2 linked regions of the Puniceibacterium sp. IMCC21224 genome follow. The protein of the gene in region 1 binds, or shares a complex with, the protein of each later gene. Links are inferred from orthologs where the notes say so. Each region holds a gene or a part of one and is shown in the gene's direction. Other genes may lie near its edges. The genes, in order: uvrA and mfd.

Region 1 (8,675 bases):
GCTGGATGCCGCGCGGTTCTGGCTTAACCGGGGTGTCGACGGCTTCCGGCTCGACACTATAAACTTTTACGTTCACGACGCACAGCTGCGCGACAACCCGCCACTCCCCGAATCCGAGCGTAACCCGATCACCGCGCCGGCGGTGAATCCCTATACTTGGCAAAACCATCTCTATGACAAGACCCAGCCCGAAAACCTAGATTTTCTGCGCAAATTCAGGTCGTTGCTAAATGAATACAACGCCACCGCTGTGGGAGAAGTCGGTGATGACCAGCGCGGACTCGAGATATTGGGGCAATATACTGCTGGTGATGATTTGATCCACATGAGCTATGCGTTCGAATTGCTGTCGAACCACGTCCCAGACGCGCCATATGTTGCCGAGGTGATGGAGCACCTCGCGCGGGCTGCCCCCGATGGCTGGGCCTGCTGGGCGTTTTCCAACCATGATGTGCCGCGCCATGTGTCGCGCTGGAAATTGACCGACGCCGCCACACGCGCCTTTACCACGCTGATGATGTGCCTGCGCGGGTCGGTTTGCCTGTATCAGGGCGAAGAGCTGGCGCTGCCCGAGGCGGATGTCGCATTCGAGGATCTTCAGGACCCGTATGGCAAACGGTTCTGGCCCGCGTTCAAAGGGCGGGATGGGTGCCGCACGCCGATGGTGTGGGAACCGTCGAACCAGAATGGCGGCTTTTCACAGGGTCATCCCTGGCTGCCGGTCAGTCATGAACACCTGAACCATGCGGTGACCACGCAAGAGCAGGACCCGGCGGCGATGCTGCACCATTATCGTCGTGCATTGGCGTTCCGCCGCAACCATCCGGCGTTGGCCAAAGGCAGCATGTCGGACATGCAGGCCACCGGAAATGTGCTGCATTTTATCCGCACGGACGATAATCAAACCCTCTTTTGCGCGTTTAATCTGAGCGGCGATCCCAGCAGCATCGACATGCCTGCAGGTGCCTGGCATCAGGTTGGCGCCGAACTCGGCTCTGCCGCGTCGGCGCCTGACGGGCGACTGCATCTTGGCCCCTGGCAGCCTTCTCTGGCTGTGCTGGCGCCCCAACCATCACGTTCTTAGGGAGGGAACAGCATGGCCAACCTCAAGCTGACGGACGTCGCCAAAACCTATGGGGGTGCCGTCAATGTGTTGAAGGACATCAACCTGGACATCCAGCAGGGCGAACTGATCGTCTTTGTCGGGCCGTCGGGCTGCGGTAAATCCACCTTGCTGCGGATGATTGCCGGATTGGAAAAAATCACCGACGGGACGCTGGAAATCGACGGTCAGCGGGTCAACGATGTGCCCCCGGCGCAGCGCGGCATTGCCATGGTGTTCCAAAGTTACGCACTTTATCCACATATGACGGTGCGCGACAACATGAGCTTTGCGCTGAAAATTGCCAAAAAATCCAAGACCGAAATTGATGCCGCCGTGAACAAGGCGGCGAAAATTCTGCAACTTGAACCCTATCTCGACCGTTTGCCCAAGGCGCTGTCGGGTGGGCAACGCCAGCGGGTTGCCATCGGTCGCTCCATCGTGCGCGATCCCAAGGTCTATCTGTTTGACGAACCTCTGTCGAACCTCGACGCTGCCCTGCGTGTCGCCACCCGGATCGAGATTGCGCAGCTCAAGGAATCGATGCCGAATTCGACGATGATCTATGTCACCCATGATCAGGTCGAGGCGATGACGCTGGCCACACGTATCGTCGTGCTGGCGAATAAGGGGATCGCGCAAGTCGGAACGCCGCTTGAATTGTACGAACGGCCCAACGGCGAATTTGTGGCGCAGTTCATTGGCTCACCCGCGATGAATCTGATGCCGGGTGAGGTGGTCGGCACCGGCGAGCGAACTACAATTCGCATGAACGGTGGCGGCACGGCGGTATCGCTATATCCTTCCCATGCGGTTGATATGGGGATCAAGGTCAACGTCGGCGTGCGGCCCGAGGATTTTCTAGAGGTGCAGCCGGGCGCTGACTACATCTTTGACGGCAAGGTCGCCATCACTGAGGCACTGGGCGAAGTCACGCTGCTGTATTTCGAAAAGCAGGACGGCGGTGACGCGATCATCGGCAAGCTGCCGGGCATCCACTCCGGGTTACGCGGGACCAGCGTGAAACTGGGCGCGGTGCCGGAAAAGGTGCATCTGTTCCACAAGGGCATTTCGCTGCTGTATCGCTGAATTGACAAGGCCAAAGCATCGTCGCCAGTGTCCCAAGTGTACTTGAGGGCTGGATCACCCAAGCATTGGGTGCGCGCGGCACACGATCTGGTCAAATCGCGAAAATGTTCCACATTTGTTCGCTCTTTTGAGTTGGCGAAACCCGGGTCGTCAACTATGTCTTAACCGAAAATTCCGGGAGCTCTCATGGCTGAGATGAAGTTTATCGAGGTGCGCGGCGCGCGCGAACACAACCTCAAGAACATCGACGTGGATATCCCGCGCGACCAACTGGTTGTGATTACGGGACTTTCCGGCTCGGGAAAATCCTCGCTGGCGTTCGATACGATCTATGCCGAGGGGCAGCGCCGCTATGTCGAATCGCTGTCGGCTTATGCGCGGCAGTTCCTCGACATGATGGAAAAACCTGATGTGGATCACATCTCGGGGCTTAGCCCGGCCATTTCCATCGAACAAAAGACCACGTCGAAAAACCCGCGCTCGACCGTCGGGACCGTTACGGAAATCTACGACTATATGCGGCTGCTTTTTGCCCGCGTCGGGACGCCCTACAGCCCTGCCACTGGTCTGCCGATTGAGGCGCAGCAGGTGCAGGATATGGTCGACCGCGTCATGGCAATGGAGGAGGGGACCCGCGCCTATCTTCTGGCCCCCATCGTGCGTGACCGCAAAGGTGAATATCGCAAGGAATTCCTGGAGTTGCGCAAGCAGGGGTTCCAACGGGTCAAGGTTGATGGGCAGTTCTACGAGCTGGATGAACCGCCCACGTTGGACAAGAAGTTCCGCCATGATATCGACGTTGTGGTCGACCGTCTGGTGGTTCGCGAAGGGCTCGAGACGCGGCTAGCTGACTCGTTCCGCACCGCGCTCGATCTCACATCAGGGATCGCCATTCTGGAAACTGCGCCCAGCACCGATGATGCGGATGCCGAGCCTGAGCGTATCACTTTTTCCGAGAATTTTGCCTGCCCGGTCAGTGGTTTCACCATCCCCGAGATCGAGCCGAGGATGTTTTCGTTCAACGCGCCGCATGGGGCTTGTCCGTCCTGTGACGGTCTGGGGGTCGAGCTGTTTTTTGACGAACGGCTGGTGGTGCCGGATGCGGATCTGCGCATCGGTGACGGCGCGTTGGCGCCGTGGCGCAAGGGCAAGTCACCCTATTTTACCCAAACGATTCAGGCCATCGCCAAACACTATCAGTTCGACCCGAAGACCAAGTGGAAAGATCTGCCCGACAAAGTACAGGAGGTGTTTCTGCGCGGTTCAGGCGACGAAGAGATCAAGTTCCGCTATGATGAAGGCGGCCGGGTCTATCAGGTTGAACGGGTGTTCGAAGGCGTCATTCCCAACATGGAACGTCGCTACCGCGAAACCGACAGCGCCTGGGTACGCGAAGAGTTTGAGCGGTACCAGAACAACCGCCGCTGCGGTACCTGCGAGGGCTATCGCCTGCGGCCCGAAACACTGGCGATCAAGATCGGCGGGCTGCACATCGGCCAAGTGGTGGAAAAATCCATCCGCGAGGCATTTGACTGGTGCGAAACTGTTCCCGGCGACCTGACCAAGCAGAAGAACGAAATCGCCCGCGCCATTCTTAAGGAAATCCGCGAACGCGTTGGATTCCTGAACAATGTCGGTTTGGAATACCTGACCCTTTCGCGCAGCGCGGGCACATTGTCGGGCGGGGAATCCCAGCGGATCCGGCTTGCATCGCAGATCGGCTCGGGTCTGACAGGGGTGCTTTACGTGCTCGACGAACCCTCGATTGGGTTGCATCAACGCGACAACGATCGGCTGTTGCTGACGCTCAAAAATCTGCGCGATCAGGGCAATTCCGTGCTGGTTGTCGAGCATGACGAAGAGGCGATCCGCGCGGCGGACTACGTCTTTGACATCGGTCCGGGGGCCGGTGTGCATGGTGGACAGGTGGTCAGCCATGGCACGCCGCAAGAGATTGCAGCCGATCCGAACAGCGTGACGGGTCAGTATTTGTCAGGCACGCGAGAGGTTCCTGTGCCAGCGATACGGCGCAAGGGAAATGGAAAAAAACTCAAAGTTGTCAAGGCGACAGGTAATAACCTTCATTCTGTAACTGCAGAGTTTCCATTGGGGAAATTTGTCTGTGTGACCGGTGTGTCCGGTGGCGGGAAATCCACCTTGACCATTGAGACTCTCTACAAGAATGCCGCGATGAAGCTGAACGGTGCGCGCGAGACACCAGCCCCCTGCGAGACGATCAAGGGATTTGAACATCTCGACAAGGTGATCGATATCGACCAGCGCGCCATCGGACGCACGCCACGGTCGAACCCGGCGACCTACACCGGGGCGTTCACCCCGATACGCGACTGGTTTGCAGGACTGCCAGAGGCCAAGGCCCGGGGCTATAAACCCGGCCGGTTTAGTTTCAACGTCAAAGGCGGGCGGTGTGAGGCATGCCAGGGCGACGGCGTGATCAAGATCGAGATGCATTTTCTGCCCGATGTTTACGTCACCTGTGAAACCTGCAAAGGTGCGCGCTACAACCGAGAGACATTGGAAGTTCGCTTTAAAGGCAAGAGTATAGCCGATGTTCTCGATATGACGGTTGAGGATGCGCAAAGCTTTTTCCAGGCTGTGCCGTCGGTCCGGGAAAAGATGGATGCGCTGGTGCAGGTCGGGTTAGGCTACATCAAGGTCGGTCAGCAGGCCACAACCCTTTCAGGCGGAGAGGCGCAGCGGGTCAAGCTGTCCAAGGAGCTGGCGCGCCGATCCACTGGTCGCACGCTCTATATTCTGGACGAACCGACGACCGGCCTGCATTTCGAAGATGTGCGCAAGCTGCTGGAAGTGCTGCATGAACTGGTCGAACAGGGCAATACGGTGGTGGTGATCGAACACAATCTGGATGTGATTAAGACCGCCGACTGGATCATCGATATCGGGCCAGAGGGCGGTGACGGCGGTGGGCGGATCGTTGCGGTGGGCACACCGGAACAAGTCGCCACCGCGAAGGACAGCCATACCGGGCGCTACCTCAAACCGATGCTTGAAGGGCGCAAGGTTGCCGCTGAATAGGTAACGCTGTTTATCCGAGCCGCCATGCGCCGTTGAAAATTTTCTTGAAAAGAAAATTGAAAAGAAAATTGAAAAAATCTTGAGTAAGATTTTGGCGCATGGTGGGTCGGCTGGTGATTTGTGTCAGCTTCGTTTGCGTGTTTCGAACCGCGGGAGCATTGCGCTGAAATCCAGACCCTTGCCGTTCTCATCCTCGACAAACTGACCGTAAAGCTGGGCCGCCGATGTGCCCATCGGGGTGTCTGCGTTAACCGTTTCTGCTGCCTGCTGTGCCAGTCGCAGATCCTTGAGCATCAGCTCGGCAGCAAATCCGGGGGCATATCCGTTGTCAGCAGGTGACATCGGCCCGATTCCAGGCGCAGGGCAGTAGGCGTTCATTGACCATGAATACCCCGACGAGGTCGAAACCACATCAAACATCGCTTGCCTGTCGAGGCCAAGTTTGTCCGCCAAAGCAAAGGCTTCGCAGGTGGCGATCATGGTAACGCCAAGGATCATGTTGTTGCAGATCTTGGCAGCCTGACCGTTGCCCGAGGGGCCGCAGTGAACAGACTTTTGTCCCATGATATCAAAGAGATCCTGCGCCTTTTTTACGCCATCGGCTGGTCCGCCGATCATGAAGGTAAGGGTGCCTGCGCTGGCACCGCCGATGCCACCGGACACTGGCGCATCCAGGGCAAGCAGACCAGCCTCTGCCGCGTCTGCTGCCACCGCACGGGCGCTTTCCACATCGACGGTCGAGCAGTCGAGGAACACGGCGCCGGGCGACATTGCGGGGATCACCTCGCTTGCCACCGCACGCAGGATGGCACCATTGGGCAGCATGGTGATGACCACATCCGCGCCCTGAGCGGCCTGGCCGGCTGATGCTGTGCTTTGAACACCGTCGATGGCTTGTGGTGCGGTGTCGTACCCCTGCACCCGGTGTCCTGCACGTGCGAGATTGGCGGCCATCGGACCACCCATGTTCCCCAGACCGATAAAACCGATGATCATGCCTGTCTCCTGTTGTTCAAAGTTCAGTTTGTCTGCCCCCAGCGGTCGCAGCATCCGCGACACATCGGTCAGCGGGACAGTGTCGACGGAATGCCGCCACTTTGGGGTCCGATCCTTGTCGATGATCGCAGCGCGGATGCCCTCGAGGAAATCGCTGTGCTCCATGGCACGGTGGGTATAGCGATATTCGAGTTCCAGCGCCTTGCGGATATTCGGCGTTCCGGCCCGCATCCGGTGCAGCATTTCCAGCGTGCAGGCCATCGACAGGGGGGCATTTCGCCCGAGTGTTTTCAGCGCCCCGACGGCAAACTCTGTGTCGGACGCGCGCAGCAGATTCACCACATCGCGTAAGCGTTCGCCGCCAAAATTTGCGTCGATCTGTTGCGCAAGGTCGTGCAATTTGCCCGGTGGCGGCGTCGTGCATTTGTCGGGCAGACCGCGAATGTCGCCGCTTTTTTCGAGGTGATCGATCAGCGCGGGCCAGGTGGCTTGCGGCACATAAAAGTCTGCAAAACCGGCAAAAATCGCATCATCCGCCCCCATACGTGCCGCCGTCAGTCCGAGGTATTCCCCCAGCCGCCCCGGCGCACGGGCCAGCAGATAGGTGCCGCCAACATCAGGGATCAGACCGATTCCGCATTCCGGCATGGCGATGCTGCTGCTTTCGCAGACCACGCGGTGCGACCCGTGGCAACCGATGCCGACGCCGCCGCCCATGGTAAACCCCTGCATCAGGCTGACTACCGGTTTTGGGTATTCGGCGATCAATGCGTTCATGCGGTATTCGTCGCGCCAGAACGTACGGCCAAAGCCAAAATCGCCTGCCTTGCCGGTGGCGTACATCTTGGCGATGTCGCCACCGGCGCAGAACGCCTTGTCGCCAATTGCGTCGATCACCACCAGCGCAACCGCGTCGTCGTGCTGCCAGCATCGCAGCGCTGCATCAATTTGCAGGCACATATCATAGCTCAGTGCGTTCATCACCTTGGGGCGGGTGAGGGTAATGCGACCGGCACGACCGATTGTGCGGATTGAGATTTCAGACATCATGCAGCCAGCATCTGCCGCGCGACGATCAGGCGCATGATTTCATTGGTCCCTTCAAGGATTTGATGCACCCGCAAGTCGCGCACAAGTTTTTCGATGCCGTAGTCTGCCAGATAACCATAGCCGCCATGCAGTTGCAGGCATTGATCAACAATCCTCGATCCGGCCTCGGTGACAAACTTTTTGGCCATGGCACAGTATTTGGTCGCGTCTGGCGCGCCGGTGTCCAGCTTCCATGCTGCTTGGCGCAGAAAGACCCGCGCCGCCTGCAACTCGATTTCCATATCCGCCAACCGGAATTGCAGCGCCTGAAACTGGTCAATGCTCTGGCCAAAGGCCTTGCGCTCGCGCATGTAGGCCAGCGTCATGTCCAGCCCGGATTGCGCCGCGCCCAGTGAACAGGCCGAGATGTTCAGCCGTCCGCCATCTAGCCCATTCATGGCGTATTTGAAACCCTGTCCCTCATCGCCGATCAGGTTGTCGGCGGGTACCGGGCAGTCGTCAAACTGCACCTGACGAGTCGGCTGCGAACGCCAGCCCATCTTGTCCTCAAGACCGCCAAAGCTAAGCCCGGGTGCGCCATCCTCGACCAGCATGGCAGAGATCCCGCGCGCGCCGTCCTCGCCCGTGCGCACCATGGTGACATAGCCATCCGAATAGCCACCGCCCGAGATGAACGCCTTGGTCCCGGTCAGTGTGTAGCCTTCGTTGGTGCGCGTGGCGCGGGTTTTAAGCGCTGCTGCGTCCGAGCCTGAGCCGGGTTCGGTCAAGCAATAGCTGAGGACATATTGCATGTTCAGAACGCCCGGCAGCACCCGTGCCTTGAGTTCCTCAGATCCGAATTCGTCGATCATCTTGGCGCACATGTTGTGAATCGACAGAAAGGCCGCGACCGACGGGCAGGCCATCGACAGCGCCTCGAACACCAGCGTCGCGTCCAGCCGGGTCAGGCCGGATCCGCCGCTGTCCTCACTGACATAGATACCGCCAAGGCCGAGAGCCGCGACCTCGGGCCAGAGAGTTTTCGGGATCTCGCCTTCGGCCTCCCACTTGCGGGCATGGGGGGCGATCTGGTCCTGGCCAAAGCCGTGAGCCATGTCGAAAATGGCGGTCTGTTCTTCGGATAATGCGAAATCCATGTGGCCCTCGTTGGTTGGTGCGAACGGAACGATCGTTTGGATCGCGAGTGTTTCAGCAGTTTTGCAAACGCCCCGGCCAAGCCGCGTCAGGGCAATCTTGGCGAGAGCGATTGAAGCGTCGCTCACTTTATGGTAGAGTCATTACATTCTAAGCTGTACTTTAAGGATTTTATTCATGACCAAACACATTTCCATACCCTTGCTCATCGTCGCGTTCTGCGCCCCATTGCCCGCTAAAGCCCAGA
Region 2 (9,291 bases), 120 kb from region 1 along the record:
AACGGTACTCGCCGGGTCGCGCGAATACAAAGTATCGCCCCAGGCAGGTTCAGCTAGCATGAGCAGGCAGATCGCTAAGGAGGTCCGCATCTTGCGTCATTTCAAAATAGTTAACGAATGATTAAAATCTGAACCGGACTCCATAAAAAATCAAGCAAGAAACAAACAAGAAACCTGCGGCGTTAAGCGTCGCTGGCTCCGGCGTTCGGATCAGAGCCGGTTGCGTTCTGACATCACAAACCGGTTGATACTAGAGATCCGGCGCCGCTTGTTGTCAGCTAAAGCCTATGTTCAGGGGATGATGCGTGAATATTTGGTCCCGTCGAGCGTGGCACCGGCGCGCAACCCGGCCTGACCAAAGATCACTGCGATCACCGGGGACAACGATGTCGTCGTCTCGGCGGCCAGCGTTTCGCCACCGTCAGGGATGGCATATTCGATGTTTGCGCCACCAGCCCAGCCCGGCGAGCGGCGGAATTCAAGCAACGCTTCTTCGGTCATAAAGAACATAACATGCGCGTATTGCTGCGCGCCGATCTGCAGGCCCGCGCTTGCCTTGGTGGTCGAATAGTAATCGACGGTCACATCGCCGACCCGCAGCGCACCACGCCCATAGGCCCCCCCCAGGCCAAGCCCGGCCTCGGTCACCAGCGGCATCACTAGAACACCGGTTGATTTTTCCCGCAGCGCGCGCGTGCCGGGATACTGGTTGTACAACTGCGACAGGGTCGCATCGACGCGCGCGTCAATTGTTTCGCTGCCACGGCTTCCGATACCGTTTCCGCAGGCGGCAACCAACGTCGCTGCGCCAAGCGCTAGGACAAAGCCGCGTCTGTTGAGATGTTTCATGGGATTGCTCTTTCGATAATATACACTGCCTCGGGTCCGGCTGTTTCGCCAGTTATGCAGGGATCATACCCCCATACAGATCGGTTGTCATCCCATACGAACCACAATAGGCGGTATCAAGTTACCCGTTCAGCAAACGCGCGGCGGCCGGGGCAAAATACGTCAGCACACCATCGCAACCGGCCCGTTTGAACGCCATCAGCGATTCCAGCATCACGCGATCGCCATCGACCCAGCCATTCTGCGCCGCACCCGCAAGCATCGCGTATTCGCCCGACACCTGATAGGCAAAGGTTGGGGCGCCAAACATATCCTTGGCGCGGCGGCAGATATCCAGATAAGGCATCCCCGGTTTGATCATCACCATATCGGCACCTTCGGACAGATCCCGTTCGATCAGGCGCATCGCCTCATCGCTGTTGGCGGGATCCATTTGATAGGTCTTTTTGTCCCCCTTGAGAGCCCCTGACGCCCCGACCGCGTCGCGAAACGGGCCGTAAAAGGCGGACGCGTATTTTGCCGCATAGCTCAGCAGGCACACATTGCTGTGCCCTGCCCCCTCTAGCGCGCCGCGCAGCGCCCCGATGCGCCCATCCATCATATCCGATGGCCCGATGATATCCGCGCCCGCATCCGCCTGACTAAGCGCCTGTTTTACCAATGCCTCGACCGTGCGATCGTTGACGATCTCACCATTCTCGACAAAGCCGTCGTGGCCGTTGATGTTGTAGGGGTCCAGAGCCACATCCGTCATCACCACCATGTCCGGCACCGCCGCTTTGATCGCGCGGGTGGCGGTGTTGCTCAGGTTGCCAGGGTTCCATGCCTCGGCGCAATCTTCGGTCTTGAGCGCGGGGTCGGTATAGGGAAACAGGCAGATCGCCGGGATTCCCAATGCATAGGCGTCAACCGCTGCCGTCACCACCTTGTCGACCGACCGGCGCACCACACCGGGCATCGAGGCAATGGGTTCCTCGACCCCGTCGCCGTCGCGCACAAACACCGGCCAGATGAAATCCGCCGGGGTTAGCGCCGTCTCGCGGACGAGATCGCGCAGCGCCGGGGTGCGGCGCACCCGACGTAAACGTGTTGCGGGAAAAGCGGCAATGGTCGGTTTCATCGGTTCGGTCCTTGTAAACGCCTTCTTTGGGTGGCATGGAATGGCGGCTATCTCAAGGGTTGCCATCGCCGCGCGATCCTGAATTCACGTCGGACGGTGCCTGCATCGACCCGCCTCACAGACCAAAGGGCCGAAATTTGGACTGGCATCTCATTGTCTTTGAAGTGATCGACGTGCGATCCTTCTCGAACCTCTGGTACTGGATTGCGCTGGCGGTTGTGTGGTCGTCTGCCAGTCACTGGGTTCTGGGTGTCCCATTCGACATGGTGTCGCGCGCGCGACGACACGGGGATCAGGCCGAAGCGGATCTGACCGACCTTGTGCGCATCAACTCCAACCGGCTGGTCTACATCGTTCAAGAGACCGGGTTGTGGATTTTGGGGCTTGGGTGTTTCCTGCTAACGGCACTGATGGTGCTGGGGTTTATCTATTGGGTGGAACTGGCGCAGGCGGTGTTCTTTTTGGCCTTTCCCATGACGCTGGTCGGCATTCTGAGTCTGCGCACCGCGGCAAAGGTTTATGCCGACGGGCCCACCGGGCCGGAATTGTACAAGCGCCTGTCGCGGTTGCGGATCGGGACACAGGTCATCGGCATGATCTCGATCTTTGTCACCTCACTGTGGGGGATGTACCAGAACTTGTCCGCCAGCTTTCTGGGCGGTTGACGCCGCGCGTCATCCGCGCCATGTGATCGCCACATGGCACATTTCAAACCTCTGGTCATGGGCGGCGCGCCCGAAGGCTTTGACGCAAAGCTCCTGCTGAACGAGGCGGCCCGTGCGGCTGGTCCGGTCCTGCATGTTGCGCGCGACGACAAACGCATGGCGCAGATGCGCGACGCGCTGGCGTTCTTTGCCCCGGACATTCCGGTCATCACCTTTCCGGGCTGGGATTGCCTGCCCTACGACCGGGTGTCCCCCAATGCCGATATTTCTGCCGCGCGAATGGCGACGCTGGCTGGGCTCGTGCATGGGATGCCGGCAAAATTCGTCCTGCTGACCACGTTGAATGCAGCGAGCCAGCGGGTGCCCGCGCGCGCCGTGCTGCGCGAGGCGGCGTTTACCGCCACCGTTGGCAGTCGCGTCGACGAATCCGCATTGCGCAATTTCCTGGTTCGTATGGGGTTTACCCAGGCCCCGACTGTCCTGGAACCTGGCGATTATGCCATCCGCGGTGGCATCATCGACATCTATCCCCCCGGCGAAGGCGGACCGGTGCGGCTGGACCTGTTTGGTGATGTGCTTGACGGCGCGCGCCGCTTTGATCCCGCGACGCAACGCACCACCGACAAACTTGATGTGATCGAACTGGCACCGGTGTCCGAGGTCATTCTGGACGACGCCGCAATCACCCGTTTCCGCCAGTCCTACCGGATCGAATTCGGCGCTGCCGGAACGGACGATCCGCTTTACGAAGCGGTCAGTGCCGGGCGTAAACATGCCGGTGTCGAACATTGGCTGCCGTTCTTTCACGATGGGCTTGAGACGCTGTTCGACTATCTGCCAGACGTACCCATCCTCCTGGACGATCAGGTGACGCCGTCCCGCCTTGCGCGCTGGGACACAATTGCTGACCAGTATGAGACGCGCCGCCTTGCCATGCAGCAAAAGAGCCGGATGGACAGCGTCTATAAACCCGCCCCTCCGGGTCTGCTGTACCTTGACGATGCGTCTTGGGACGCAGTGATGCAGGGGCGCCGGGTGATCCAGCTTAGCCCTCTGCCACAGGCAACCGGCCCCGGCGTCGTGGATGCCGGCGGACGTATCGGGCGCAACTTTTCGCCCGAACGCCAGCAGGAAAGCATCAGTCTTTTTGGCGCTTTGGCAGCGCATATTCAGGCAAAGTTGCAGGACGGTCCGGTTGTCATCGCCAGCTATTCCGAAGGCGCGCGCGAACGCCTGACCGGGCTGATCGAGGATGAGGGGCTGGCCGAGGCTATTCCGATTCCAACCGCCACCCGCATCGGCAAACGCGGACTGCATCTGGCTGTCTGGCCTTTGGAGCATGGGTTCGAGGGGCCTTGGGGTGATCCGGGTTCAAAGAGCAGCCCGTCGCATCTGACGGTCATCAGCGAACAGGACGTGCTGGGCGACCGGCTGATCCGCGCGCCCAGAAAACGCCGCAAGGCGGAAAACTTTCTGACCGAAAGCCAGTCGCTGTCCCCCGGCGATCTGGTGGTGCATGTGGACCACGGGGTCGGCCGCTATCAGGGCATGGAGGTGATCACCGCCGCAGGTGCTGCGCACGAATGTCTGTTGCTGGAATATGCCGAAGGATCGCGGCTCTATCTCCCGGTTGAGAATATCGAACTGCTCAGCCGCTATGGCCATGAGGAAGGTCTGCTCGATCGGCTTGGTGGCGGCGCGTGGCAGGCCAAAAAGGCCAAGCTCAAGGAACGCATCCGCGAAATGGCGGACAAGCTGATCCGCATTGCCGCCGAACGCGCCCTGCGCAAGGCACCGATCATGGACCCGCCTCCGGGCGCCTGGGATTCGTTCTCGGCCCGGTTCCCTTATCAGGAAACCGACGATCAGCTCAGCGCTATCGAGGATGTGATGGCCGACATGCATTCCGGCCAGCCAATGGACCGGCTGATCTGCGGCGATGTCGGCTTTGGCAAGACCGAGGTTGCGATGCGCGCTGCCTTTGTCGCGGCCATGTCAGGTGTCCAGGTCGCGGTGGTTGCACCGACTACATTGCTGGCCCGCCAGCACTACAAGGGGTTTGCCGAACGGTTTCGCGGATTTCCGGTTAATGTCAGGCCGCTGTCACGCTTTGTTTCGACGCGTGACGCCCAGCTGACCCGGGACGGCATCACCAAGGGGTCGGTCGATATCGCCATCGGCACCCACGCCCTGCTGGCCAAAGGCATCCGGTTTCACAACCTTGGCCTGCTGATTATTGATGAGGAACAGCATTTCGGCGTCGGTCACAAAGAGCGGCTCAAGGAATTGCGCAGCGATATTCATGTGTTGACCCTGACCGCGACGCCGATCCCGCGCACGCTGCAACTTAGCCTCACCGGGGTGCGTGACCTGTCGATCATCGGCACGCCACCCGTCGACCGGCTGGCGATCCGCACCTATGTGTCGGAATTCGATGCCGTGACAATCCGCGAGGCGCTGCTGCGCGAACATTATCGCGGCGGCCAATCGTTCTATGTCGTGCCACGCATTTCGGACCTGCCCGAGATCGAGGAGTTCCTCAAGGCACAGCTGCCCGAACTGTCATACGTGGTTGCCCATGGCCAGATGGCTGCGGGCGAGTTGGATGATCGCATGAACGCGTTTTATGACGGAAAATATGACGTTCTGCTCGCCACGACCATTGTCGAATCCGGCCTCGACATCCCGACCGCCAACACGATGATCATCCACCGCGCCGACATGTTTGGCCTGGCGCAACTGTATCAGATCCGTGGCCGCGTTGGCCGGGCCAAAACCCGCGCCTATGCGTACCTGACGACAAAACCGCGCGCGAAACTGACAGCAACCGCCGAAAAGCGCCTGCGCGTGCTCGGCTCTCTTGACACACTGGGTGCGGGCTTTACCCTGGCCAGTCAGGATCTCGATATTCGTGGCGCTGGCAATCTGCTGGGCGAAGAACAGTCCGGCCAGATGCGCGACGTTGGCTATGAACTGTATCAATCCATGCTGGAAGAGGCGATTGCGAAGATCCGCTCGGGCGAGCTTGAAGGTTTGTCGGACAATGACGGCCAATGGGCCCCCCAGATCAACCTTGGGGTGCCGGTGCTGATCCCCGAAACGTTTGTGCCGGATCTCGACGTGCGCCTTGGCCTATACCGTCGCCTGTCGTCGCTCTCGACCAAGGTCGAGCTCGAAGGGTTTGCCGCAGAACTGATCGACCGGTTCGGGAAGTTGCCAAAAGAGGTGAACACCCTGCTGCTTGTTGTGCGGATCAAATCCATGTGTCGGCGGGCTGGTATATCCAAGCTTGACGCCGGCCCGAAAGGTGCGACGCTGCAATTCCACAACGACAAGTTCGCCTCGCCCCAGGGGCTGGTGGAATTCATTCAAGATCAAAACGGTCAGGCCAAGGTCAAAGACAACAAGATCGTCATCCGCCGCGACTGGCGCACCGATAACGAAAAAATCAAAGGCACCTATGGCATCGCCCGCGACCTTGCCGAAAAGCTGGCGATCGAGAGAAAGCGCAAAGCCAAAGCCTGACACGCAGTTCCGGCCCGATCATGCCGGACGGATGATCTGTTTCGGATTTGCGACCTCCCTCTCAAGGGGCCGCAGGTCAGTGGTAGCGGAATTCTCCGACCACTTGCCGCCATTCTCCGGCGCCAATCATCTTACGATGGGTATAGCGCACGGAATGCAGCGGACCTTCGATCGTGTTTTGCCAGAACTCTATGAACTCAAACAGTTTCTGGTGATCCGGCGCCAGATCGTAATCCTGCCAGATGTAGGTGTTGAGCACGTTTTTATAGTCTGGCATGCGGTAAAAGAATTCGGCTGTGGTCAGTCCATAGCCGCGCAGCATCAGTTCGGTTTCGTTGCCCTGCATTGATCCATCCTTTCGTTCGCCTCATGAACTTTAGAATCATGGCAGGGAGTAATTTACTTTTCAATAAAAACAGTGTGTTAGCAATCATGCCCGCTGGCTGCCAGAATTGGCGACGACCCACCATTGCGCCCTATATCCTGCTTCTGTTATACGTTTTGTAACAAGATATAGCAGACTAACAGATGGGCAGACCACGTGAGCGATACGCCGGAACCACCTGAAAATACAGACGAAAACACGCCAGAGCGTCCGATCTTCCTTGGTCCGAACATTTCGATCACCGAGGAGATGAAGAAAAGCTATCTCGATTACGCAATGAGCGTAATCGTGAGTCGTGCGATTCCGGATCTGCGCGACGGCCTAAAACCTGTGCACCGCAGAATCCTCTATGCCATGCATGAGACCAACAACAGCCACGACAAACCCTACCGCAAATCCGCGCGCCCCGTTGGCGACGTGATGGGTAAATACCACCCGCATGGCGACTCTGCGATCTATGACGCGCTGGTGCGGATGGCGCAGGATTTTTCGATGTCGCTGCCGTTGCTGGATGGTCAGGGCAACTTTGGCTCGATGGACGGCGATAACGCTGCGGCGATGCGCTATACCGAAGTGCGGATGGACAAGCCCGCCGCGTTTCTTTTGAACGACATCGACAAGGATACCGTCGATTTTCAGGACAATTATGATGGCAAGGACCGTGAACCGACGGTCCTGCCCGCACGCTATCCCAACATGCTCGTCAATGGGGCTGGCGGTATTGCCGTTGGCATGGCCACCAACATCCCGCCGCACAATCTGGGCGAAGTCATTGACGCCTGCCTTGCGCTGATCACTGACTCTGACCTGACCTCAGAGCAGTTGATTGAATATGTCCCCGGCCCTGACTTCCCGACGGGCGGCTACATGCTGGGACGTTCCGGCGCCCGCAAAGCGTACCTTGAGGGCCGCGGTAGCGTCATCATCCGCTCCAAGACCCGCGTCGAGGAAATTCGCAAGGACCGCTGGGCCATCGTCATCGACGAGATCCCCTATCAGGTCAACAAGGCCACGATGATCGAAAAGATCGCCGAGGCCGCCCGCGAAAAGCGGATCGAAGGCATCTCTCATGTGCAGGACGAATCCGATCGCAATGGTGTGCGTGTGGTGATCGAGCTGAAACGTGACGCCACTGCCGAAGTCGTGCTGAACCAACTGTTCCGCTTTACCCCGATGCAGACCTATTTTGGCTGCAACATGCTGGCGCTGAATGGCGGACGTCCCGAGCAGCTGACACTGCGCGCCTTTCTCACAGCATTCCTCGACTTCCGTGAGGATGTTGTGGCGCGGCGCACGGCCTTCTTGTTGCGCAAGGCACGCGAACGCAGCCATATCCTTTGCGGTCTGGCTGTTGCCGTGAGCAATGTCGACGAAGTGGTCGCCACCATCCGTGCCTCGGCTGACGTGGCCGAAGCGCGCACCAAATTGATGGAGCGTCGCTGGCCCGCCGGTGAAATCCTGCCTTTTATCGCGCTGATCGACGATCCGACCCATACGGCGAACGAGGACGGCACCTATAACCTGTCCGAAATTCAGGCCCGCGCCATTCTGGAACTGCGCCTTCAGCGTCTGACCCAGCTGGGCGTCAAAGAGGTCACCGACGAGCTCGAAGAGCTGGCTGGCAAGATCAAGGAATACCTTGAAATCCTCAGCTCGCGTGAGCGGATCATGGGGATCATCTCGGACGAGCTGCGCGAGGTCCGCGAGCTGTTCGCCGTGCCGCGCCGGACCGAAATCCTCGACTGGTCCGGGGACATGGAAGACGAAGACCTGATCGAGCGCGAAGACATGGTTGTCACCGTGACCCAGACAGGTTGGATCAAACGGACCCCGCTCGCCGATTTCCGCAGTCAGCGGCGCGGCGGCAAGGGTGTGTCAGGCGGCGGCATGAAAGAAGATGACGTGGTTACCACGCTCTTTGTTGCCAACACACATACCCAGCTGCTGTTCTTTACCACCGAAGGCATGGTCTACAAGCTCAAGACCTGGCGCCTGCCGCAGGGCAGCCGCACGTCCAAGGGCAAGGCGATCGTCAACATCCTGCCAATCCCGACAGGTGTGTCGATCGCGGCCATCATGCCGGTAGATCGGGATGAAAAAGACTGGGACGACCTGCAGATCATCTTTGCCACCTCTGCTGGAACTGTGCGCCGTAACCGATTGTCAGACTTCACAAATGTCATGCGAAACGGCAAGATTGCGATGAAGTTCGAGGATGAGAACGCGGACATCAAACTCATCAATGCGCGCATCTGCTCTGAGGATGACGACGTGATGCTGGTGACAGATTCCGGCCGCGCGATCCGCTTCCGTACCACCGATGTGCGGGTCTTCAACTCACGCGCCTCCACCGGTGTGCGCGGCATCAGGCTGCAGGGCGACGACACCGTGGTGTCGATGTCGGTGATCCGGCATTTCGACGCCGACCCGCAGGAACGCGCTGCCTATCTGAAAATGCGCCGCGCCATGGCCGGTCTTGCCGATGACGCCGAGAACGAAGATGATGACGATGTGGCCCCCGGCAACATCACTCAGGAACGCTATGCCCAGATGTCGGCAGCGGAAAATCTGATCCTGACGATCACGGCAAATGGCGTGGGCAAGCTGAGTTCGTCGCACGATTACCCTCTGCGCGGACGCGGCGGTATGGGTGTGATGGCCATGGACAAGGCGATGCGGGGCGGCGCATTGGTGGCCAGCTTCCCGGTGGAGATGGACGACCAGATCATGCTCGCCACGTCCAAGGG

The links.
Region 2: the proteins of uvrA (region 1) and mfd are in contact, whole or in part, in a crystal structure (PDB 4DFC), measured with the Escherichia coli proteins. The link is inferred for Puniceibacterium sp. IMCC21224 from one-to-one orthologs.

Annotation. Positions count from the first base shown.
Region 1 is NZ_LDPY01000001.1:2,407,942-2,416,616, reverse strand. What follows is about bases 1,982-5,448. They hold uvrA (excinuclease ABC subunit UvrA), read left to right. Parts: upstream 1,982-2,377; coding sequence 2,378-5,248; downstream 5,249-5,448. Other genes in these bases: mmsB (3-hydroxyisobutyrate dehydrogenase), read right to left, coding at 5,372-5,448; IMCC21224_RS11170 (ABC transporter ATP-binding protein), read left to right, coding at 1,982-2,191. Also shown: IMCC21224_RS11175 (alpha-amylase family glycosyl hydrolase), read left to right, coding at 1-1,084; more of IMCC21224_RS11170, read left to right, coding at 1,097-1,981; more of mmsB, read right to left, coding at 5,449-7,294; IMCC21224_RS11150 (acyl-CoA dehydrogenase family protein), read right to left, coding at 7,291-8,430; IMCC21224_RS11145 (hypothetical protein), read left to right, coding at 8,606-8,675. UniProt on the Escherichia coli protein: The UvrABC repair system catalyzes the recognition and processing of DNA lesions. UvrA is an ATPase and a DNA-binding protein. A damage recognition complex composed of 2 UvrA and 2 UvrB subunits scans DNA for abnormalities.
Region 2 is NZ_LDPY01000001.1:2,288,343-2,297,633, forward strand. The notes cover bases 2,277-6,359. They hold mfd (transcription-repair coupling factor), read left to right. Parts: upstream 2,277-2,667; coding sequence 2,668-6,159; downstream 6,160-6,359. Other genes in these bases: IMCC21224_RS10585 (hypothetical protein), read left to right, coding at 2,277-2,634; IMCC21224_RS10595 (usg protein), read right to left, coding at 6,236-6,359. In the rest of the region: IMCC21224_RS27060 (excalibur calcium-binding domain-containing protein), read right to left, coding at 1-90; IMCC21224_RS10575 (YSC84-related protein), read right to left, coding at 292-849; hemB (porphobilinogen synthase), read right to left, coding at 971-1,969; more of IMCC21224_RS10585, read left to right, coding at 2,107-2,276; more of IMCC21224_RS10595, read right to left, coding at 6,360-6,505; gyrA (DNA gyrase subunit A), read left to right, coding at 6,701-9,291. UniProt on the Escherichia coli protein: Couples transcription and DNA repair by recognizing RNA polymerase (RNAP) stalled at DNA lesions. Mediates ATP-dependent release of RNAP and its truncated transcript from the DNA, and recruitment of nucleotide excision repair machinery to the damaged site.